4 regions of the Shewanella sp. BC20 genome follow, and region 3 is predicted to be linked to each of the others. Evidence: predicted binding sites of a transcription regulator. Region 3 holds the regulator's gene; each other region holds the start of a gene.
The links. Region 3 encodes sigma-54, which starts transcription at its own class of promoters, with help from an activator protein. Its sites were predicted from a motif close to GTTGGCACGNNNNTNGNNT; they were not measured.
Positions count from the first base shown of each region.

Region 1: the regulator sigma-54 is predicted to act here: its motif matches at 1,711-1,729, upstream of CBX96_RS07280 (P-II family nitrogen regulator).
Region 2: the regulator sigma-54 is predicted to act here: its motif matches at 2,495-2,513, upstream of CBX96_RS08465 (flagellar hook-length control protein FliK).
Region 4: the regulator sigma-54 is predicted to act here: its motif matches at 1,376-1,394, upstream of CBX96_RS21270 (YggN family protein).

Region 1 is NZ_NHRI01000005.1:44,550-50,109, forward strand. Features, by position in the region: gene CBX96_RS07265 (hypothetical protein) at 1-24, shown strand, start outside; gene CBX96_RS07270 (DUF1566 domain-containing protein) at 124-858, shown strand; gene CBX96_RS07275 (hydrolase) at 909-1,451, opposite strand; gene CBX96_RS07280 (P-II family nitrogen regulator) at 1,776-2,114, shown strand; gene CBX96_RS07285 (ammonium transporter) at 2,125-3,375, shown strand; gene CBX96_RS07290 (hypothetical protein) at 3,492-3,839, shown strand; gene CBX96_RS07295 (lipopolysaccharide assembly protein LapB) at 3,958-5,145, shown strand; gene aroG (3-deoxy-7-phosphoheptulonate synthase AroG) at 5,453-5,560, shown strand, end outside.
Region 2 is NZ_NHRI01000006.1:99,397-104,956, forward strand. Features, by position in the region: gene fliH (flagellar assembly protein FliH) at 1-676, shown strand, start outside; gene fliI (flagellar protein export ATPase FliI) at 645-1,982, shown strand; gene fliJ (flagellar export protein FliJ) at 1,994-2,440, shown strand; gene CBX96_RS08465 (flagellar hook-length control protein FliK) at 2,599-4,287, shown strand; gene fliL (flagellar basal body-associated protein FliL) at 4,371-4,895, shown strand; gene fliM (flagellar motor switch protein FliM) at 4,936-5,560, shown strand, end outside.
Region 3 is NZ_NHRI01000015.1:71,722-77,281, reverse strand. Features, by position in the region: gene rapZ (RNase adapter RapZ) at 1-563, opposite strand, end outside; gene ptsN (PTS IIA-like nitrogen regulatory protein PtsN) at 560-1,003, opposite strand; gene hpf (ribosome hibernation promoting factor) at 1,006-1,293, opposite strand; gene CBX96_RS15595 (RNA polymerase factor sigma-54) at 1,322-2,797, opposite strand; gene lptB (LPS export ABC transporter ATP-binding protein) at 2,902-3,633, opposite strand; gene lptA (lipopolysaccharide transport periplasmic protein LptA) at 3,630-4,181, opposite strand; gene lptC (LPS export ABC transporter periplasmic protein LptC) at 4,168-4,728, opposite strand; gene kdsC (3-deoxy-manno-octulosonate-8-phosphatase KdsC) at 4,725-5,276, opposite strand; gene CBX96_RS15570 (KpsF/GutQ family sugar-phosphate isomerase) at 5,276-5,560, opposite strand, start outside.
Region 4 is NZ_NHRI01000034.1:4,031-9,590, forward strand. Features, by position in the region: gene CBX96_RS21260 (YggL family protein) at 32-358, shown strand; gene glsB (glutaminase B) at 358-1,272, shown strand; gene CBX96_RS21270 (YggN family protein) at 1,451-2,272, shown strand; gene CBX96_RS21275 (LysR family transcriptional regulator) at 2,691-3,632, shown strand; gene CBX96_RS21280 (DUF885 family protein) at 4,258-5,560, opposite strand, start outside.

The DNA of each region.
Region 1 (5,560 bases), on a different contig from region 3:
GAGCCTGTGATTAAGGCGTTATAGCTTAATTGGCCATTCGCTTAAGGCTAATTCCCTGAAGCGAATGCCATCAAGCTTGTCTGTAACTGTCTTTTTATCAACACAGGATTAAGGTTTGTTGTCATGATTAATCCCACTAAAATCGCCATATTCAGCAGTGCCATAGTGCTGTTGTTTTTACTGACAGAATGTCGCCAAAAAGAGCAAATTCCCCTGTGTGGCCACGTCGAAGGGACGCCAATCAATACCAGCTTTGATGGCGGCCTCGATAATAACGACCGCACTCTAGCATCAACCAACTGCTTAAAAATCAAAGCGCTTTACGATAAAAGCGATCGCCAGACGAAATGGTTTAGCAGTTCGCCCTCTATCGCCGTGATGAATGCCTTGGGTTATCTTGAACAAGATGATGCCAACAACCGTGGCGATAGCTATGCGATGACGTTTAACGTACAGGAGGAGTTTGTATTTGGCCCGAGCCGAGGCGAATACGCCCTGTTTCGTCAGGACGGTAAGGGCGTTATCTTACCCGGCACCGAAGCGGCCAAGGGCAATGAGGCCAAGATTGGTGTCGATGGACAGTTTGACCGCTGGTGCCAAAAGTTGGCTTCACTCGAATTTGGCGGTAAAGACAATTGGCGCAGGCCAACAGAGCAGGAGTTAAACACTCTCTATGGGTACGGCGAGAGTCGCGCAGCCTATCAACGTGCGCAGTGGAGTTCGACAATCCCTTCTTGGTCTCGCACAGTGTATGAGACCGAATTCGAGGTCGGCATTATCTCGGTCGCCCCCAGCGGCTATAGTTTTCGCAGTTATGCCAATAGTGCCAACTATGCCGTTTGTGTCGCCGCGTTTTGAATACTAAAGAGAGCTTGAATAAGCTCTCTTCTCGTCTCATTTAATCAGCCTTATTTAATCAACTTAATCAGCGCCTTAAATCGGTCGCCTTGGGCTTCGTGTTGCAGTTCAAATAACAGTGACTCCACATTGGTGAGAGTGGCTCCCTTGGCGGTCATCATTTGAATGCCCAGCTGTTTATTGTCAACGCTGCGGGAAGACACCGCATCGGCGACAAGATGCACTGAGTAGTGTTGGTCGAGCAGATCGCGGCAAGTTTGGTACACGCAGACATGGGTTTCTATCCCCGCAAGCAACACCTGTTTGCGTCGAGATTTCGTGAGTGCATTGGCAAATTCATCACAATACCAACCGCTAAAATGTTGCTTGGCAATGGGCGAGCCAGTTCTTTCGAGCAAGGTTTTTAACTCTTCGGTGGTCGAGCCAAGTTTGGCGGGCAATTGCTCGAGCCAGAGGATGGGGATTTCAAACAGCTGTGCGCCTTGGATAAGTGTACTCAACTGCTGATGAAGCTTGGCTGAGTTATCCATGATCTGAGCGAGCTTTCCCTGCACATCGACGATAACGAGTACACATTCTTCGGGTTTTAACATCGGGCGTTCCTTCTGCGCGGGTGGATAAAGGCATCGTTTAGCGATTGCTCTGCTTATTTTGTGAATTGTGTGTTTTTTGCACTGTTAGTAAACCCTAATTGGGCTGCCTCACCAATAGGGCAAAGGTCGAATATGGCGTGCACTTAAATTGCTCACTAAAAGAGTGCGTCGCTCTCCTGCTTGCACAATTCTGGTGCATTTTTAATCTAACTATTCCTGGTTAATCTTTGTTATTTCTTTTAAATCAATAAATTAAAATTCTGGCCTGATGATTGAATTATCTTGGCTACAAGTTAATAACAATCGCGTTTTTTGGAGGTCAGGATGAAACTAGTCAGCGCTATCATCAAGCCATTTAAATTGGATGATGTCCGTGAAGCTATCGCCGGTATTGGTATTGAGGGGATGACGGTGACCGAGGTTAAAGGTTTTGGCCGTCAAAAGGGGCACACGGAGTTGTATCGTGGCGCCGAGTATCAGGTGGATTTTTTGCCAAAAGTAAAACTAGAAATTGCCACTAAAGCAGAAAATCTCGACATGCTAATTGAGGCGATTACCAGTGCGGCTCATACGGGAAAAATTGGTGACGGAAAGATTTTCGTTATCGACTTAGAACATGCCATCCGTATTCGTACGGGTGAACTCGACACTGAAGCGCTATAGGGGGCGGAAGATGGAAGAACTAACAAAATTAGGCGTGACAGTCTCTGAACTGCGCTTTGCACTCGACACCTTTTATTTTTTGATTTCAGGCGCTTTGGTTATGTGGATGGCGGCGGGTTTTGCCATGCTCGAAGCCGGCCTAGTGCGCTCTAAAAATACCACCGAAATTTTAACTAAAAACGTGGTGTTATACGCGATTGCCTGTGTGATGTATCTATTGGTTGGTTACAACATTATGTACGTCGACAATGCCGAAGGCGGTTGGTTGCCTTCACTCGGTACGCTGATTGGCTCACAAGCCGAAGATGCAAACCATGCCTTAGAATCTGACTTCTTCTTCCAAGTGGTGTTTGTGGCAACGGCGATGTCGATTGTCTCTGGCGCCGTGGCGGAGCGGATGAAGTTATGGGCCTTCCTGTTCTTCTCCGTGGTGATGACAGGCATTATCTATCCTGTTGAAGGCTACTGGACTTGGGGTAAAGGCTTTATCTCTAGCTTAGGTTTTGTGGACTTTGCAGGTAGCGGTATTGTGCATATGACAGGTGCAGCGGCGGCTATCGCTGGGGTGTTACTGCTCGGTGCTCGTAAGGGCAAATACGGCCCTAACGGCCAAGTGAATCCGATTCCTGGATCTAACCTGCCAATGGCAACCTTAGGGATGTTTATCCTGTGGATGGGCTGGTTTGGTTTCAACGGTGGCTCACAATTAATGGTTTCAGATGCAGCCAACGCTAGCTCTGTCGCTAAAGTCTTCGTGAACACCAACACCGCAGCCGCTTTTGGTGCTATCTCTGCCCTAGTTGTGTGCAAAATGATTTGGGGTAAAGCGGACTTAACCATGATCTTAAACGGCATTCTGGCAGGCTTAGTGGCGATTACTGCCGATCCGCTGTCGCCTTCGCTGCTGATGGCAGGGGTGATTGGTGTGGTTGCTGGTGGTTTAGTGGTGTTCTCTATCGTGGGTCTGGACAGAATCAAGATCGACGACCCAGTGGGCGCGATTTCTGTGCACGGCGTTGCGGGTTTCCTCGGTTTGATGTGTGTCCCCTTATCAAATGCCGATGCCACTATCACAGCGCAATTAACTGGCGCAGCGATTATCTTCGCATGGGTATTTAGCGCGTCGTTTGCGGTGTGGTTTGTACTGAAGATGACTATGGGCATCCGTGTTTCTGAGGAAGAAGAATATAACGGTATGGATGCATCTGACTGTGGTATCGACGCTTACCCAGAGTTTGTGACTGTCAAAAGTGCAGGCTAACAGGTATTGATATCACTTGATGCCTCTAAGGGATAAGAGGATAGTAAAGCAGAGCCAAGTGCTCTGCTTTTTTTATGGGTCTTCGACTGCCATGCTGATACCACAAGGAGTGAACAATGCGCTTATTCTTTGATTCCACTGGACAACTCAGACGCACCTGTTTGCTTGGGGGCATTCTGAGTGCACTCATAACCTTGCCCGCTTTTGCAGGGCAAGTCGTAGTGACTCGCTCGGATGAGCCTTTCGATGCTTTTGCCGTGCGCGATCAAGTGTTGAAAGACTATGAATGGCAGGAATCTTTGCGAAGACAGGAGCAAATTCAAATTCTGCAGGCCTTGCCACTCGGTTGTATCGCGCAGGTAAAGCCTTACCCTTACTTCACTTGTGGTCAGGATAACTATCGCCCCTATCGTTATCAGCAGCAGGATGTGTATATCAAGGTTGACCCTCCGGCGCAGCGTTAACCTTTAAGCTGCCGCAATCCTTTGTGGCAGGCCATTATTTTTTGTAACCATTTTATGACGTCTTTTTGGCCAAGTGTAATAAGCTCAAATAGGAGCCTTATGGTCTGGGGGACGTATTATGATACAACTGCGCACCATCTCTAGCGGTATATTCTGCTCATTATTACTTTTACTATTATGGGGGTGTAGCTCGATAGCCCCAAAACCTAGTGATGATGAGATAGATGCCCTATTTGCAGATTCGTTATTTAAATCTGTCAGCAATATTCCTAGCGTCGAGGATATTTTCAGCCTTCCGCCCTCGGTCGCAGCCGATGTCCGGCGCGCCTACGACCGCTACAGCTTATCGACTAAAAACCCCGTCGCGGTGCATGAATGGTTAGCCAGTTATATCAATGCCAATCAACTCGGTGGTCACAGCGATTTTCACTATCAAGATAATTTGACTCAAACCGCCAGCGAAACCTACGCCCAGCGCGCGGGGAATTGTATGTCGCTGGTGGTGATGACATCGGCACTCGCGGATGTGTTTAAAATTGGCACTGAGTTTCAGGATATTGCGATTGAACCCGTATGGGACAAACAGGGCGAGTTTTATCTGATCAACGGCCATGTCAATCTACGCTTGCTACCCGCCGAGAGCGTGCACACTGTGTATGTGTCGGCCCATGCAATTCTGGTCGACTTTATGCCCGAGCGCGCTCTGCGAGGCTATAACAAAGTACAAATCAATCGCCAGACCTTAACCAGCATGTTTTATAACAATATGGCCGCCGAATCCTTGGTAGAAGGGGATTTAGATCGCGCCTATGCGCTGATTAAAGCGGGCTTAAAATCAGGACACTTTATTCCAGCGCTCAACACCTTAGCCGTGATTTATCGCCACAAGGGCGATGAAAAGCGGGCCGAGCAAGTCTATCGCTATGCACTCAAATATGATGCTGATGATATGACGACGCTTTATAACTTGGCGGTGATTTTAGGTGAGCAAGGCCGTTTGGAAGAGTGGGCGCAGGTTAATAAAGTGCTGGAGTTAGCGCGTATTCGCAATCCTTATTACTACTACGATATGGGTGAACAGGCCTATGACGAGCATCAATACAGCGAGGCGCTCGCTTGGTATCAAAGGGCCGTGGATAAAGCCGATTATCGCCATGAGTTTTTCTTTGGCCTGTCACGCACCTATTGGGCGCTGGGGGATGAAAAACGCGCCAAACTCAATATGGAAAAAGCCATGGCTCTCAGCCGCGAAGCCACAGATAAACATCGCTATCAGGCAAAACTGCAGGCCATGCAGCAACATTAATCCTTTACTCAACCTCCTTTGTTTGCGTTTAACTACTGGCAAAGGAGGTTTTTTATTTCCGCTTTCACCACCGCTTGCTTCCAACCCCAACACTCGTTTGGCTTTAGTTTGCATATCACATTGAAATATTTGAATTTGTATTTTTTAAAAATATGTTAAAACAATACGTTATATTTGATTTCTTGAAATGGAGACAACTTGGTTGCATTAGCGGCGCAGACTGGATAAATTGAACTCAGTATTGCAGTTGAGATCCCCTATTGCAGCGATAAAAATAGCCTAAACACGAGAGTTGGAGCAGTAAATTATGTATTACCAAAATGATGACGTTCGCATTAATGAAGTCAAAGAGTTACTTCCGCCAATTGCGATCCTAGAACGATTTCCTGCCTCCGAAAACGCTGCTGCAACAGTG
Region 2 (5,560 bases), on a different contig from region 3:
AGGCAGACTAGAGGGGCTGGAGCAAGGACATACCGAGGGCCTAGCCCAAGGCCATGAGCAAGGGCTCGAGGCAGGGCTTGCCGAAGCTAAAACCTTAATCCAACGCTTTGAAGGGCTGCTAAGTCAATTTGAAAAGCCTTTGCAATTACTCGATGGCGATATTGAGCATTCCTTAATGACACTCACTATGGCGTTGGCTAAATCTGTGATTGGTCATGAACTTAAAACTCATCCAGAACAAATCCTGTCGGCGCTACGTTTAGGGGTCGAATCTCTGCCAATCAAGGAGCAAAGCGTCAGTATTCGTATGCACCCCGATGATGTTGCCTTGGTGGAACAGTTATATACCAGTACTCAATTGAACCGTAACCAATGGCAATTAGAGGCCGATCCTAGCTTAACGGTGGGGGATTGTATTATCAGCAGCCAACGCTCGCTGGTGGACTTAACCCTGTCCTCGCGCATCGATGCGGTGTTTGAGTCCTTACGTAATCAACAGTCCCATTTGAGTCATCAGCAGCAACAACGCCAAGCGGCTCTCGATGAGGAAAACGCCGCAAAACGGGTATCGAGTGCAGAGCTAGGTGACGAGGCGCAGAGCACCGAGTCCCTGAGTACAGAGTCGCAAGCTGATGGAGAGCAAGATGCAAAGTCGCCGCCATCAACTGCTGAATAAACTGAATCATTGCATCGATAAAGTCCCGCCGTTTCGAGCTATCGCCAGTGGTCAATTGGTGCGCGTGGTTGGTTTAACCTTAGAGGCTAGTGGTTGTCGTGCGCCCGTGGGGAGCCTGTGCTCAATCGAAACCATGGCAGGAGAGTTGATTGCCGAAGTCGTCGGTTTTGACGATGAACTGCTGTATCTTATGCCGATTGAGGAATTACGCGGCGTGTTACCCGGCGCCCGTGTCGTCCCCTTAGGTGAGCAGGCGGGGCTGAGTGTGGGCTTATCCCTATTGGGACGTGTACTCGATGGCAATGGTGTGCCTTTAGATGGTCTTGGCGCGTTATCGACCGATCAGCAGGCGCCAAGGCACAGTAACGCCATCAACCCACTTTCTCGCCGTGCGATCACTGAACCTCTCGATGTGGGTGTGCGTGCCATCAATGCCATGCTAACCGTTGGTAAGGGTCAACGTATGGGCCTATTTGCGGGCTCGGGTGTGGGTAAGAGTGTGCTGTTAGGGATGATGACCCGGGGCACGACAGCTGACATCATTGTGGTGGGGCTGGTGGGTGAACGTGGCCGTGAAGTAAAAGAATTTATTGAAGAAATCCTCGGTGAAAAGGGCAGAGCACGCTCTGTTGTGGTGGCGGCGCCCGCCGATACCTCGCCGCTAATGCGCCTTCGCGCCTGTGAAACCTCGACTCGTATCGCTGAGTATTTTCGTGATTTAGGCTATAACGTATTGTTATTAATGGATAGTCTGACTCGTTATGCTCAAGCGCAGCGGGAAATTGCTCTGGCCGTAGGGGAGCCGCCGGCGACTAAAGGTTATCCGCCTTCGGTATTTGCTAAATTGCCACGCTTGGTTGAACGGGCGGGTAATGGCGGCCCTGGTCAAGGTTCCATCACCGCATTTTATACTGTGCTGACCGAGGGCGACGATCAACAGGATCCGATTGCCGATGCATCTCGGGCGATCCTCGATGGCCATATTGTGCTTTCACGCTCGCTGGCCGATTCTGGGCATTATCCTGCAATAGATATTGAGGCTTCGATCAGCCGTGTGGCCCCAATGGTGATTTCGAACGAGCACTTAGAGGCCATGCGCCGCGTCAAGCAGACTTATTCCCTCTATCAACAGAATAAGGATCTGATTTCGATTGGCGCCTATGCCCAAGGTAGCGACCCGCGAATCGATAACGCTATACGCCTGCAACCTGCGATGAATGCCTTCTTACGGCAGACGATGCGTGATGCCTTTAGTTTTGCCGATAGCCAAGTCATGCTTGGGCAACTCGCGGCGCAATGTAAATAATCGAGACTGTTATGGCGAATGCCGATCCCCTCTTACTGGTGTTGAAATTAGCCCTCGATGCAGAGGAGCAGGCCGCACTGCTGCTAAAGTCGGCGCAACTAGAGTGTCAAAAGCGCCAAAATCAGTTGGATGCACTCAACAATTATCGCTTGGACTATATGAAGCAGATGCAGTCTCAGCAGGGACAAGCCATCAGTGCTAGCCATTATCACCAATTCCACCGTTTTATTCGGCAAATCGATGAGGCCATTGCCCAACAAAATCGTGTGGTCGCCGATGGTGAGAAGCAGAAAAACTATCGTCAGCAGCATTGGCTCGACAAGCAAAAGAAACGTAAGGCGGTTGAATTGCTCTTAGATAAGAAAGAAAAAAAACGCCAAGCACTTGAGTTGAAAAAAGAGCAAAAGATGACCGATGAATTTGCTTCTCAGCAGTTTTTTCGCCGCAATAAACCCTAACCCAAGCTCGCCATTGCGTGTGTAAGTTGTTTCTTCGACATGTAACCCTCACTTATTGGCACTTTATTTGCTTGCTTTATGCCAGAGATGGCCAAAGCCGCATAAATTGACGTTTGCCCTACTTTTTTATGTCTTCGGGTGAACGTTTAGGAGCTGATATGCAACAAATGAACAATATCCTATTAGCGTCAAGCGCGAAAAATAGCGCTAGCTCAAGTAAAGCATTGACTCAAGATACTAATAGTGAAGACTTTTCTGCAGCGTTGGCTTCAGTCACATCCGTATTATCCCCCTCGACTAAAACCCCTGTGTCTCAGGATGTGGCCGTCAAAACAGTCAAAGCGGAAGCCAGCACTGACGATACCAATACCGATGATGACGCCGATATCAACTTGATTTTCGCCCAGATTGGTATGGCAAATGAGATGAAGAAAGCGGCAGCGCCGGGCGAGTCTTTGCCGCTTGAGACCGATATTGCGGCAACTGAAGATGCCGATACCGACTCATCCTCGTTATTGGTCGATGCTCAATCTCAGACCGACAGCTCTATTATTGACGGCACTTTTTCCGATGAAATGGCTAAGTTCGCTCAGCCTACCAACACAAGCCTTGGTAATACAAAAGTGGATGTGAGTACTGAATCACCAGACTCTGAACCAGTTGCCTCACAGGCGGCCGGACAAAATACTGTGCAAATCACCGCACAGCTATTACAACAGCAAGCCTCACAACAGAACGCGGCTGATGTCGATGCGGCCGTGACTGTAGCGGAAACTGATACTCAAGGCACCTCAGTTGATGATCCGCATTTGATTGATGATGCAGCACTACTTACAGGTCTGCGCAGCGAAAAGTTCGTTAAACCGCCCGAGAATCATATTTTACCCATCGAGGGTGAGCCCGTGTTGGGGGGAAAAGAGCTTGGTACCACAGACATTGGCGCTAAGGCGATAAATGTGTCGACGCAGCCAGCAGATAAAGTTCTTGCACCCCAAAGTATGATGTCCCAAGTCGTTGATAATCAAACACCAATTAAAGCGGCTAATGCCTCTGCGAGTGATGTATTAACGACGAATGCGGCCACAGCCGCGAATACTAACGATCTTAATACCTTAGGCACTAATGTAGCGACTAATGTCTCAGCTGCCACCGCCATCGATCCGAGCCTTACTGCCGACAACCCATCTCGCGCCGAGATTTCAGCAGGCTTTTTGCTAAAAGACGCTAAGTTAGCGGTTACTCTCGATGCGCAGCAAGATAGCCAAGTTGCTGCTTTAAGTTCTGGCAGTGAAGAGACGGGCAGCGAGTTTAAGCCAGTGGAATTTAAAGCGGTATCTTCACTGCATTCTTTGGCAACGCCGGCAACCCAGCGTCAAGATATTCCTCAAGTACAGCTTTCCTTGCGCCAAGGTGTAGAAACTCAAAACCAAATGCAGGAGATGATCCAGCGCTTCTCGCCTGTGATGAAGCAGCAATTAGTGACTATGGTGAGTCAAGGGATCCAACAGGCGGAAATCCGTTTAGATCCGCCAGAACTTGGGCATATGTTGGTTAAAGTACAAGTACATGGCGACCAGACACAAGTGCAGTTCCATGTCACACAATCGCAAACCCGCGATGTTGTAGAGCAAGCCATTCCTCGCCTACGTGAATTATTACAGGAGCAGGGAATGCAATTGGCCGACAGTCATGTTTCTCAAGGGGACCAAGGTCAACGCCGCGAAGGGGGATTTGGTGAAGCGGGTGGTTCGAGCGGTGGAAATGTGGATGATTTCTCGGCAGAAGAGCTAGATTTAGGTTTAAATCAAGCAACTAGTTTAAATTCAGGTATAGATTATTACGCTTAAGAAGGTAACCTATAGTAATAAAGCGGATTATGCGCCAAGCCCTGATCCCATTCCCGAATTTAGCCAATTAAAGAGTACAGAAAATGGCCAAGGAAGAATCATTAGAACTTGAAAGCACCGAAGCGCCTAAAAGTAAGAAGAAGTTTATTTTTATCGGTGCGGGCGTGTTTGCAGCCCTGTTGATTGGGGGCGCCCTGTGGTTTTTCCTCGGTAGCAGTGATGAGGCGCCCGAAGCTGCCGCCGAAGGTGCTACAGCAACGGAGGCGACCACTCCTGCCGCCGATGCGGCAATGGCGGCCTATGTGCCAATGCCACGGCCCTTTTTATTTAACCTCCCAGGGCCTGACCGTGCTCGTCTCGTTGAAATTAAAGTGCAACTGATGGTCAGAGGCCAAGACGATGATGTGTTGACCCAAAAGCATATTCCGTTGATTGAAGATGCGCTGTTAACCACCTTTAGTGGCGCCGATGTGCAAAAGTTAAGTACACAGGCGGGTAAAGATGAATTGCGACAATTAGCACTGCTGAGCGTACAAAATACCTTGCAATCTGTGACCGGACGTAAAGTGGTTGAGAAAGTACTCTTCACCGGTTTTGTAATGCAATAACCTTTTATCTTCAGCACCTTAAAGAGGCGAAGACAATACTGTGAGTGATTTATTAAGCCAAGACGAAATTGATGCGCTCTTACACGGAGTCGATGACGTCGAAGAGGATAATGAGCTTGATGCCGCTGGGCTGGAAGCTCGCTCCTACGACTTTTCCTCTCAAGACCGTATTGTGCGTGGCCGTATGCCCACGCTCGAGATTGTGAATGAGCGTTTTGCCCGTCACCTACGGATCAGCATGTTCAACATGATGCGTCGTGCGGCCGAAGTGTCGATTAACGGCGTGCAAATGCTGAAATTTGGTGAGTACGTACACACCTTGTTCGTCCCGACTAGCTTGAATATGGTGCGTTTCAATCCCTTAAAAGGCACGGCACTGATCACCATGGAAGCGCGTTTAGTGTTTATTCTGGTGGACAACTTTTTTGGTGGCGATGGCCGGTTCCATGCCAAGATTGAAGGGCGGGAATTTACCCCAACTGAGCGTCGTATTGTGCAGTTATTGCTTAAGATTATCTTTGAAGACTATAAAGATGCTTGGGCGCCCGTGATGGACGTGGAGTTTGATTATTTAGACTCCGAAGTCAACCCCGCGATGGCCAACATCGTCAGCCCCACTGAAGTGGTGGTGATTAACTCCTTCCACATCGAAGTGGATGGCGGCG
Region 3 (5,560 bases):
TTGGGTAAAAAGCGCACATCAAACATAAAGTCGGCTTCGGTTGGCATACCATGCTTAAAACCGAAGGACTCGAAGTTGATCACCAGTTCCTTATCGACACTGCCAAGCAGGATTTGCCGTACTTGGTCGCTGAGTTCATAGATATTCAGATTTGAGGTATCTATGTAGTGATCCATCTGCTGTGACAGGGGCTCGAGCAATTTGCCTTCAAGTTTGATGGCTTCTTGCAGTGATACTCGGCTCTTAGATAAGGGATGTAAGCGCCGAGTCTCGCTGTAGCGCTTTAGCAGTACTTTATCGCTGGAATTTAAGAAGAAGCTGGTAAGTTCAGTGCCCTCTGGCAGGCTTGCGAGCTGTTTGACGAGTACCTTGTCTTGCTCCGGCAGGTTACGCACGTCAACGCTGATGGCGACGAGATCGTTACTGCCCTTGAGCTGTTCGAGTAAGCTGCCAATCAGCGGCAACGGAAGATTATCGACACAATAATAGCCGAGATCTTCAAGCACTCTTAGTGCGACCGATTTGCCTGAGCCTGAGCGCCCTGACACTATGACCAGTTTCATCCAGTGATTACCTGATAGAGTTCCGTTTCATCATGCGTCTTGCGCAATTGCTTCAATATTTGTTTGTCGCTGAGCTTTTCAGCCATGCAGGACAAAGTGCTTAAGTGCTGTTGACATTGGTCAGCAGGCACCAGCAGCGCAAATAAAATGTCGACAGGTTGTTTATCGATAGCATCAAAGGCTATCGGCTCCTCACATTTCACCAATATGGCTATGGGTTGTGTTATATCGGTTAATCGACCATGTGGAATGGCGATGCCGTTACCTATACCTGTGCTCCCCATCTTTTCGCGCGCCACTAGGCTTTCGAAGATCTCTTGAGATGAGAGGGTGGGGTACTGGGCAGCGGCTAAGTCGCTGATAAGTTCCAGTACCTTTTTCTTACTGCCCGGAGTGGCGCAGGTCGTGCATTCCGGCCGCAGTATGGTACGAAGTTCCATTGCTAGTGTTTTGTTAACTTCTCTTTGTGTTTAATAACCTGACGATCAAGCTTGTCGATCAGGACGTCTATGGCAGCATACATATCTGCATGCTCTGAAGTCGCGAAGACTTCACCACCGGTGAGGTTGATTCTCGCTTCGGCAATTTGTTGCATTTTCTCAACATTGAGCACAACGTGCACATTATTGATCTGTTCGAAATGACGTTCAAGTTTTGAAAACTTTTCCTCAACATAAGCCCGTAACGATTCAGTAATCTCGATATGGTGTCCACTCAGGTTTATTTGCATATAAACGTCCTCCGATTTCCACTTTAGGCTATAAACTTTTACGCTGATTGGAAGGGGGAATAAGCATCGCTTCTCGGTACTTCGCAATGGTTCTGCGCGCAACGTTAATTCCCTGTTCTGCCAGAAGCTGTGCCATCTTGCTGTCGCTTAATGGTTTTTTCTGGTTTTCCGCTGCAACCAGTTTCTTAATGAAGGCTCTGATTGCCGTGGATGAGCACTCACCGCCATCATCAGTCCCGACGTGGCTTGAGAAGAAATATTTTAGTTCAAAAAGTCCCTTTGGGGTATGCATGTATTTTTGTGTGGTCACCCGTGAAATGGTGGACTCATGCATCTCTACCGCCTCGGCGATATCGTTCAGGACCATAGGTTTCATGGCTTCTTCACCGTATTCGAAGAAACCCTGTTGATATTGCACTATGCAGTTTGCCACCTTGAGCAGTGTTTCGTTACGGCTTTCAAGGCTTTTGATAAACCACTTGGCTTCTTGCAGATGCCCGCGGATAAATTGGCTATCGGCTTGGCTTTTAGTGCTGCGCGCCATGGCTGCATATTGCTGATTAACATTGATTTTTGGCATGCAATCTGGATTTAACTCGACCACCCAGCGACCGTTTTTCTTCGACACCGATACATCGGGGATGACATATTCTTCATCAACAGGGGTGATGAGCAAACCTGGGCGAGGGTTTAAGGTTTGGATCAGCGCTATGCTGTCCCTTAACTCGTCCTCTTTAAGTTTGGTCTTACGCATCAACAACCTAAAGTCGCGGGTAGCGATCAGATCTAAATGATCTTTGATCAACATTCGGGCGTTTTCGAGGTGTGGGGTATCCGGCGAAAAATGGGAGAGTTGGATAAGCAGACATTCGCTTAAATCCCTTGCGGCGACACCAACGGGATCGAAGTGTTGAATTCGCTTGAGTACGGCTTCGACTTCATCCAGTTCTATCTCAGGATTGCCCATGGCTTCGAGGATATCTTCAGTACTTTGAGTGAGATAACCTTGATCGTCGATGGCATCAATAATCGCGGTGGCAATGGCTAAATCGGTTTCAGAGAAGGGCGTGAGGTTTTTCTGCCATTCTAAATGTTCGTACAGGCCTTCACTAGTTTCCCCTTGGAAGGGCATGTCATCTTCACGGCTGGCACCAGAACCTGAGTTTGGCGAGGCGGTAAAGACTTCATCCCAAGTGGTGTCCATGGGCAGTTCTTCGGGCAGGGATTCTTTGGTCAACGACTCGGCAATGTCCACGGTGGAATTGTCTTGTTCCTGTGGCTGGGCCGTCGTTTCGCTAAAGTCGGTATCGGCGATATCTTGCTTACGTTCGGTAGGCGCGTCGAATTGCTCCTCTTCCAGCTCGAGAAGAGGATTAGAGTCTAAGGCTTGCTGGATCTCTTGCTGCAGTTCCAATGACGACAATTGCAACAGACGAATGGCCTGTTGGAGTTGTGGCGTCATGGTTAACTGTTGACCCAGTTTGAGCTGGAGTGACGCTTTCATGTTACCGCTGATCCCTACGTTATTATTTTGAATTTAGGCCGCTTGTATCATATTGATGGCGCTTATAAGCCAAAATTCAAGGCTAATTGGCTCTGTTTAAGTAACTATAGCCTGAATTGTTCACCTAAGTACACAGCCCTAACTTGCTGATTGTCTAAGATCTCTGCGGGAGTTCCTTCGGCAATCAGGTTTCCGTGACTGACAATGTAGGCATGTTCACAGACGTCTAAGGTCTCGCGCACATTGTGGTCTGTGATCAGTACCCCAAGGCCTCGGCTCTTGAGTTGTTCGATGATTTTCTTGATATCGATAACCGAAATCGGGTCGACACCGGCGAAGGGTTCATCGAGCAGAATAAACTTAGGATTGGCCGCTAAAGCGCGGGCAATTTCGACACGGCGACGTTCACCGCCCGATAACGACATGCCTTGGCTATCGCGAATATGGGTGATATGGAACTCTTCGAGCAGATGTTCCAGCTCTTCTTCGCGTTGATCGCGATTGAGCTCTTTACGGGTTTGCAGTACCGCCATGATATTGTCGTGCACGGTCAGCTTGCGAAAGATACTGGCTTCCTGTGGCAGGTAACCAATGCCTTTACGGGCGCGCAGGTGCATGGGATCGGCGGTTAAATCATCATCGTCGATAAAGATATGGCCTTTATCGCTTTTGACTAAGCCCACGACCATGTAAAAGGTGGTGGTTTTACCTGCGCCGTTTGGGCCGAGTAAGCCGACGACTTGACCCGTTTTCACCGTCAGGCTGACATCTTTCACAACCTGACGACTCTTATAACTCTTAGCGAGATTCTGTGCTTTTAAGGTGATTTGGGTCATTTAGAGTCCTGTTTTTTCACAGGTTTGTCCGCGGGCTGGTTCTTGATCTCTTCCTGATAGTTATCAGGTTGAATAATGGTAATCACGCGATCATCACCGCTACCCGTACTCTCAGCGATCAATTTTTGCTGAATAATATCGTAACGGATGAGGTTACCCGTCACTTGGCTACCCGCTTGGTCTAGGCTCGCTGAGCCCGTCAAAGTTAGGGTGCGGGTCGCCATTTCGTAGCGAATTTCTTTCGCGCTCGCTGAAGCTGGGCGTCCATCGTCGAGGATCTGGCTATACGTCGCAGGATTACCGGTTGCCACTAAAATCTTGCTGTTTTCCCCTTCGGCAGAAAATGCACGTAGTTGATCTGCATGGATTTTGATCGATCCTTGGGTGACTTCAACCGGACCGAAGAAAATGATCTGGTTGTTTTTAATGTCCGCAGTTTGGCTAACGGCTTTAATTTTCACTTCTTGCTGTAAGTCACCAACCTTGGCGAAGGCGCTCATGCTGGTGATTAGCATTAGGCCGGCAAGTAATATGTTATTTTGCTTCATAGGTTCCTACTACCTGACTGGTCAATTGCACTTCCTGCGCGTTAAGGTCGGCATAAAGGCCTTGCCCTTGAATATTAAAATCTTTCCCTGTGACGTAAATGATGCGGTCAGAGGTCATTATCATAGTGTTGAGATCGAGTTCTAAAAAACTGGTGGACAATGTCTGTATGGGTTCACCAGGGCTGATGGCATCGATAATAACATTATTTTCTAATACAACCTTGCCGGTATCTTTGTTGAGTCGACCTTGATCGGCTCGGATCTGCCATTTTGCTTTACCTTGGTCGGGATAGACAAGATAAACGGGCTCAGTAAAGTCGGTTTGGTTTTTCAGCTCATAGTGTTCCATGTGCTTTGCCGTGACGCGACTGTTAACTTGCCCTTGCTCATTAAACTCAATGCTGCGCAGATCTTCGATAATGTAATCGGGTCTGTCACTGACGTTCAAGCTGTCATCCGTATCGCCACCGCGTTTTTGCTGCACTTGCCAATATAGCACCAGCGCAGTACCAAAAAAGGCGATAATGGCGAGGGTCACACGACTCATATGCTCATCCCATGGGCGGAAGTGAACTTATTTTGGCTCAGTAAGAGCAGATCCGTGAGTTCCCTGAGTGCGCCATGTCCACCATTTAAGTGGGTCACAAAATGGGCATGTTGGCGGACATAGGGATGACCATCGGCAACACAGACGGCCAAGCCGACCACATTCATCACTGGCAAGTCGACAATATCATCACCAATATAGGCGACTTCTTCTGGGGTGACATTGTAGAGCGACAGCAGTTCTTCATAGGGAACGAATTTATTATCCACGCCCTGATAAATATGCGTTACACCCAGAGCCGTCATGCGGTTTTCGACAATTTTAGACTGACGGCCAGTGATGACCGCCAGATTAAAACCACTGGTCAATAATGAGCGCACGCCATAACCATCGCGGGTGTGGAAGGCTTTGAGTTCTTCTCCTGAGTTGCTCAAATAAATGCGGCCGTCGGAAAACACCCCGTCCACATCGCAGATCAGCAGTTTAATTTTTTGCGCCCTTTGCCAAACATCGTCGCTGATGGGGCCATAAAAACCTTGCTGTGGCATTAAATCACTCCCGCTTTAACCATATCGAGCATATTGAGGGCTCCGACAGGATGATGTTCTTTATCTATCACTATCAGGCCGTTGATATTTTTGGAATCCATTACTTGCAGCGCCTGCGCCGCTAAAACGTTTTCTGTAATTGTGACACAGTTTCGCGTCATCACATCGGCAATCGGCGTGGTGCGTAGGTTGACTTGGGCATCGATAACGCGGCGCAGGTCGCCGTCGGTAAAAATACCCACGAGTTTGTTTTGCTCATCGATAACCGCGGTCATGCCAAGGCC
Region 4 (5,560 bases), on a different contig from region 3:
TTTATTTTTTAACACAACGGGGAAAATCACTATGGCAAAGAATCGTAGCCGTCGTTTACGTAAGAAAATGCGCGTTGATGAATTCCAAGAGTTAGGTTTTGACATTACTTGGACCTTCGATGCATCTGTCTCTGAAGCCGATATTGATGCAACAGTCGATAAGTTTATCGATGAAGTCATTGAAGCCCGTAAGTTAGGTTTCCACGGCGGTGGTCATATCGAGTGGGAAGGTATTATTGCTACCCAAACTATCGGTAAGTGCACCGAAGAAGATGTTGCTGCAGTGAAGGCTTTCTGGGCGGGTCAAAAAGTGACTCAACTTGAAGTTAGCGATCTGTACGATATCTGGTGGAGTTAATGCCAGAACAGGCGTTATTAGAGGAAGTGGTCGACAAAGTTCGGCCCTTGCTCGGCCAAGGAAAGGTTGCTAATTACATCCCTGCGCTCGCCAATGTTGATGCTGGTAAACTGGGCATTGCCGTAACCACGATTGACGGTGAAACTATAGGCGCAGGCGATTACCTTGAGCCATTTTCAATTCAAAGTATTTCTAAAGTTTTCAGCTTAACCTTAGCGCTAACTTTATATGAAGAAACCGAAATTTGGAGCCGCGTCGGCAAAGAACCCTCGGGACACTCCTTCAATTCACTAGTCCAAGTTGAACTCGAGCGGGGTAAACCTCGCAATCCCTTTATTAATGCTGGCGCGTTAGTTATCGCTGACTTATTGCAGAGCCGTTTAGGGGCGCCTAAGCATCGGATGTTGGAATTGGTCAGGGCGCTGAGTCAAAACGATAAAGTCTGTTTCGACAAGCAAGTAGCGGATTCTGAATATCAGCACAGTGCACGTAATGCGGCCATCGCTTATCTGATGAAATCCTTCGGTAATTTTCAAGGCGATGTCGATACAGTGCTGCGCACTTATTTTCATTATTGCGCCTTAAAAATGAATTGCGCCGACCTATCGCGGGCGATGTTGTATTTAGCCAACCGTGGTAAAACCTTAGATGGCACTGAACTTATTTCGCAGGTGCAGACTCGGCAATTAAATGCCCTGTTAGCAACCTCTGGCTTGTATGACGGCGCCGGCGAGTTTGCCTATCGTGTTGGTATGCCGGGTAAAAGCGGTGTTGGCGGCGGCATTATTGCGGTGATCCCCGGGGAACTCTCGGTCTGCGTTTGGTCACCCGAATTAGACAATCAAGGTAACTCCCTCGCAGGGACGGCGATGCTTGAGCATCTCAGCCAGCGTCTCGGACGTTCAATCTTCTGATTTAACTCTTTTATTAGCACTGTTAGGCTAAATATTAGTGAAATTCACTAATCTGCTATCGGTGCTAATTTTTATAACCTCATACTAATCATATTGTTACAAAGTTGGCACATCTTCTGCTATTCATCTTTTAGCACGTTAGCTTAGTCGAATTTCTCAGATTAAAGGATGAACAACAATGAAGATAAATACACTATTAACCGGAGTGGCATTATCGGGTGTTATTTTAAGCGCTTCTGGCTTGCAATCAGCACAAGCGAAAACCGAGCCGCAAATCGATGAGCGCTGTGAGGTTTCTCTTAACTATGATGTGAGAGTCGAACCGAAAAAATTAGTGATGAGCGAGAAGGGCACCGAGAAGTATCGCATCGAGCTCGACAAGTTATACGTTGAAGGCAAGCAGGTAACCTTAACCGACAAACAGAAAAAGCTCGTGAGCCAGTATGCCGATGAGGTGTCGACTCAGGTTCCTGAAGTCATTGAATTAGTGAATGAAGCCGTTGCATTGGCCTCTCAAGCTGTGAGTATGGCATTAACGCCACTGATGGGCGATGTGGCTGGCGCTAAGTTTGATGAGATGATGGCGGGCGTGCAGAAGCGTGTTGATACCGTAGCCTACAAGCAGGGCGATAGTTTTTACCTTGGTGCGACCGAAGAGTCGATGCAAAACACCTTTAACGACGAATTTGAGAAGGAAATGGAGCAAATCGTGCAAAACTCCATTGGCACTCTAATGATGAATATCGGCAGCCAAATCCTTGCGGGCGACGGTGAGTCCTTCGAAGCTAAGATGGACGCATTCTCACAAAAAATGGATAGATTAGGCGATGATATTGAGCAGCAAATTGAATCCCAATCTAAGGGCATTGAAGCGAAAGCCGACCGTTTATGTGACCGTTTTGAAAACCTGCTGGTGCTTGAGAATCAACTGCGTAAAGAAGTGCCAGAGTTAGCGCCCTATGTGTTGACTCAAAACACTCACCATGAATTACGTGAATAGTGCTCGGCAGAGTAGCTTAAAACCAACACTGGTTGGAGTCAGGTAATGTCGACCTAACTGACACCATAAATACAGTGATATAAATGAAAAGCCCCAGTACGTTAAGTGTCTGGGGCTTTTTCTTGATTCATTTTAGCCAAGCGGAATGATATTAATCTAATTGCTTGCGGCTATTTACTATGGAATATTACATTCTAAAGACTAATGTTTGGTATACTCTTAAAATATAATGAAAAGCTGGCAATTCAGTCAGATAGAACACTCTACTTTAGCGGACTTTTTCGGGCTAAATCTCTACAACGAACCCAATTGCTGTGAGATATTAAGGTATTGAGGGATGCTTCAAGGCATTTGTGCTGCATTCCTATGCTATTCCGAAAGTTAATATCACTGTCGAAACTGCTTAAGGCGACTTTCCATGTTAGAACTGTTAGAACCTATTGCGATTTTTACTCATGTGGCCAGAGCTGGTAGTTTTAGTGCCGCCGCAAGAAGGCTTGGGATCTCTAAATCTAAGGTCAGTACGCAGGTAGCCGATCTCGAACATAGACTCGGTGTTCAACTGATCCAGCGTACCACTCGAAGCTTAAGTCTGACTGAAGCTGGACATTTGTTATATCTGCAAGGTGAAGAGTTGCTTCGCGATGCCGAACAGGCCATTGCTAGCGTGCATAACTTAAACGATGCCACCCGCGGCGTGTTAAAGGTGGGGATTTCCCAGTCCTTTGGTGCTATGCATATCATTCCCGCGCTGCCATCATTTATGGCCAAACACCCTGAACTCGAGCTGCAAGTCAGCTTATTAGATCATAAGGTGGATGTAGTCAGCGAAGGTTTAGACCTATTGTTAACTATGTCTGAGCAGCTTCCCTTGGGTATGGTGGCGCGCCCTTTGATGAAGTGTCAGTTCCTACTCGTTGCCTCGCCTGATTATATTGCTAGACATGGTGAACCGTCGCGTCCAGAACAATTAGTCGACCATAACTGCTTGGTGTATCAAGGTGAGTGGCATGAGCACAGCATGTGGCAGTTTAAAAAGGGCGATGATTACTGTGAGATAGGTGTCTCTGGTAACTTTAGAGTGGATAACGCTCCTGCTTTAAAATCAGCTGCGATCAGTGGCTTAGGGGTTGTCTATCTTGCCAGTTACTTGATGGAAGATGAAATCGCTAAGGGCACCTTAGTGCCGCTGCTGAGGGATTGGCAACTGACTCATCATTTACCGCTACAGGCCGTTTACCCACGTCGTAAACACTTAGCGCCTAAGGTGAGTGCCTTCATTGAGTTTATTAAAGACCACATTGGTAATCCGCCTTATTGGGATATTCCCTATGCGGAACTCTTCAGTGAACGTCAGTAATTTTGGAAACATTGTTCTTAAAATGCGTTCAATGCGTTTTGAGCGAGTTTGGTAGTTTTTAGATTTTATTAAAATCAATCTGTTATGTGATTTTTAGTTTGTATTTTAGTTTGGTTTTTTAGGGTTTTCTAAAACAGCTTTTTAGTGGGTGTATTGAAGTCTGTTCTTAAATGAATACAATGGTTGCCAGATGATTCGGAATGACCTGAGTCCTACACTTTTATTGGAAATGACCCCTTTCGATATCAGCGTACAGGTTGGCAGCAATGCAGTTTCGGATCACAGCCAGCAGAAGTTTGCGAACTAAAACAATGTTGGCTTTTAAACCATCATCCTAGTTTTTGGTTTACCTCAGCTCATTAGGCTGAGGTAATTTTTTTCTGGTGGTTGAGTGCGGGAAACGAGTTTTGTCTCTCTGTACCCTAAAGTCACACCGAGTGTTAAGTGCTTATGCTTAATACATCAAATATAGTGACCCACAGTGAGATAGGGTTTTATGACCAAGCCGGTGATAAATCCAATAAAAAAGCCACTTGATAGTGGCTTTTTTATTGGCTGCGATTTAACGATGTTATTCGCAACGGCGTTCGAAGGAGGCTAGCGTTAGCCTCCCAAGGTTTTATGCTTAGGCTTTATTGACGCTGGCAATCCATTGATCGACTTGCTCTTCTAGCACATCCAAAGGCAGTGCCCCGTTAGCCAAGACTAAAGTATGGAAATCCCGGATATCAAATTTATCACCCAGTTGTTTTTCCGCCTTGTGTCTCAGTTCGAGTAACTTAATCATCCCAACTTTATAGGCTGTGGCTTGAGATGGCATAACGATATGACGCTCTACCATTTTCTTCGCATCGGATTTTGCGTTAGGGGTATTATCGACGTAATAAGCTATCCCTTGTTCGCGGGTCCATTTCTTGGCGTGGATCCCAGTATCGACCACTAAACGACAAGCTCGCCATAACTCCATCGCCAGTCGACCAAAATCGGAGTAAGGGTCGGCATATAAGCCCATCTCCTTCGGGAAAGACTCACTGTAGAGCCCCCAACCTTCGATATAGGCGGTATAGCCACCGAATTTACGGAACTTAGGAATATCCTTTAGCTCCTGTGAGATAGCGATTTGCATATGATGGCCTGGGATCCCTTCGTGGTAAGCCAGTGCTTCCATCTGGTATTTAGGCATGGCTTTCATATCGTAGAGGTTGGCATAGTAGCTACCAGGGCGAGAGCCATCGGGAGCCGGTTGTTCATAGAAGGCTTTACCAGCGGATTTTTCCCTAAAGGCTTCAACCTGTTTGACTATCATGGCTGCTTTAGGCTTAACCTTAAAGACTTCATCCAAGCGTGAGCGCATATTATCGATAAGCTTGGTTGCATCGGCTAAATATGCCGCCTTGCCTTCGGCGGTATTTGGATAATAGAACTGTGGATCATCGCGCATAAAGGTGAAGAACTCTTGCAAGGTGCCGTTAAAATTCACCTTTTTCATAATGGCGCGCATTTCATTATGGATGCGTTCCACTTCGGCAAGACCAAGTTGATGGATTTCATCCGCCGTCATGTGGGTAGTGGTCGTGCGTGCAAGGGCATTGTTATAAAACGCCTCGCCGTCGGGGAGTTTCCAAACCCCATCGCGGGTATCGGCTTTGGCTTCTAAGGTTTTGATATAGGCGATAAGCGTCTTGTATGCAGGCTCAACTTGTGAGACGAGTGCTTTTTCAGCATCGGCAATCAGTTGGGCTTTTTCTGTTTCGGAGATGCTGAGCGCATTCACTTTTTTGCGAAAATCCGCCAACAACGCACTGTCTTCGCCTTTATCGAAGGGGGCGCCTTTAATGATGTTTTGGCTGTCAGAAATCACGTAACCGAACACAAATTTAGGGGCAATAATGCCTTTATCTGCGCGGATCTCGAGCGCCTGTTGCAGT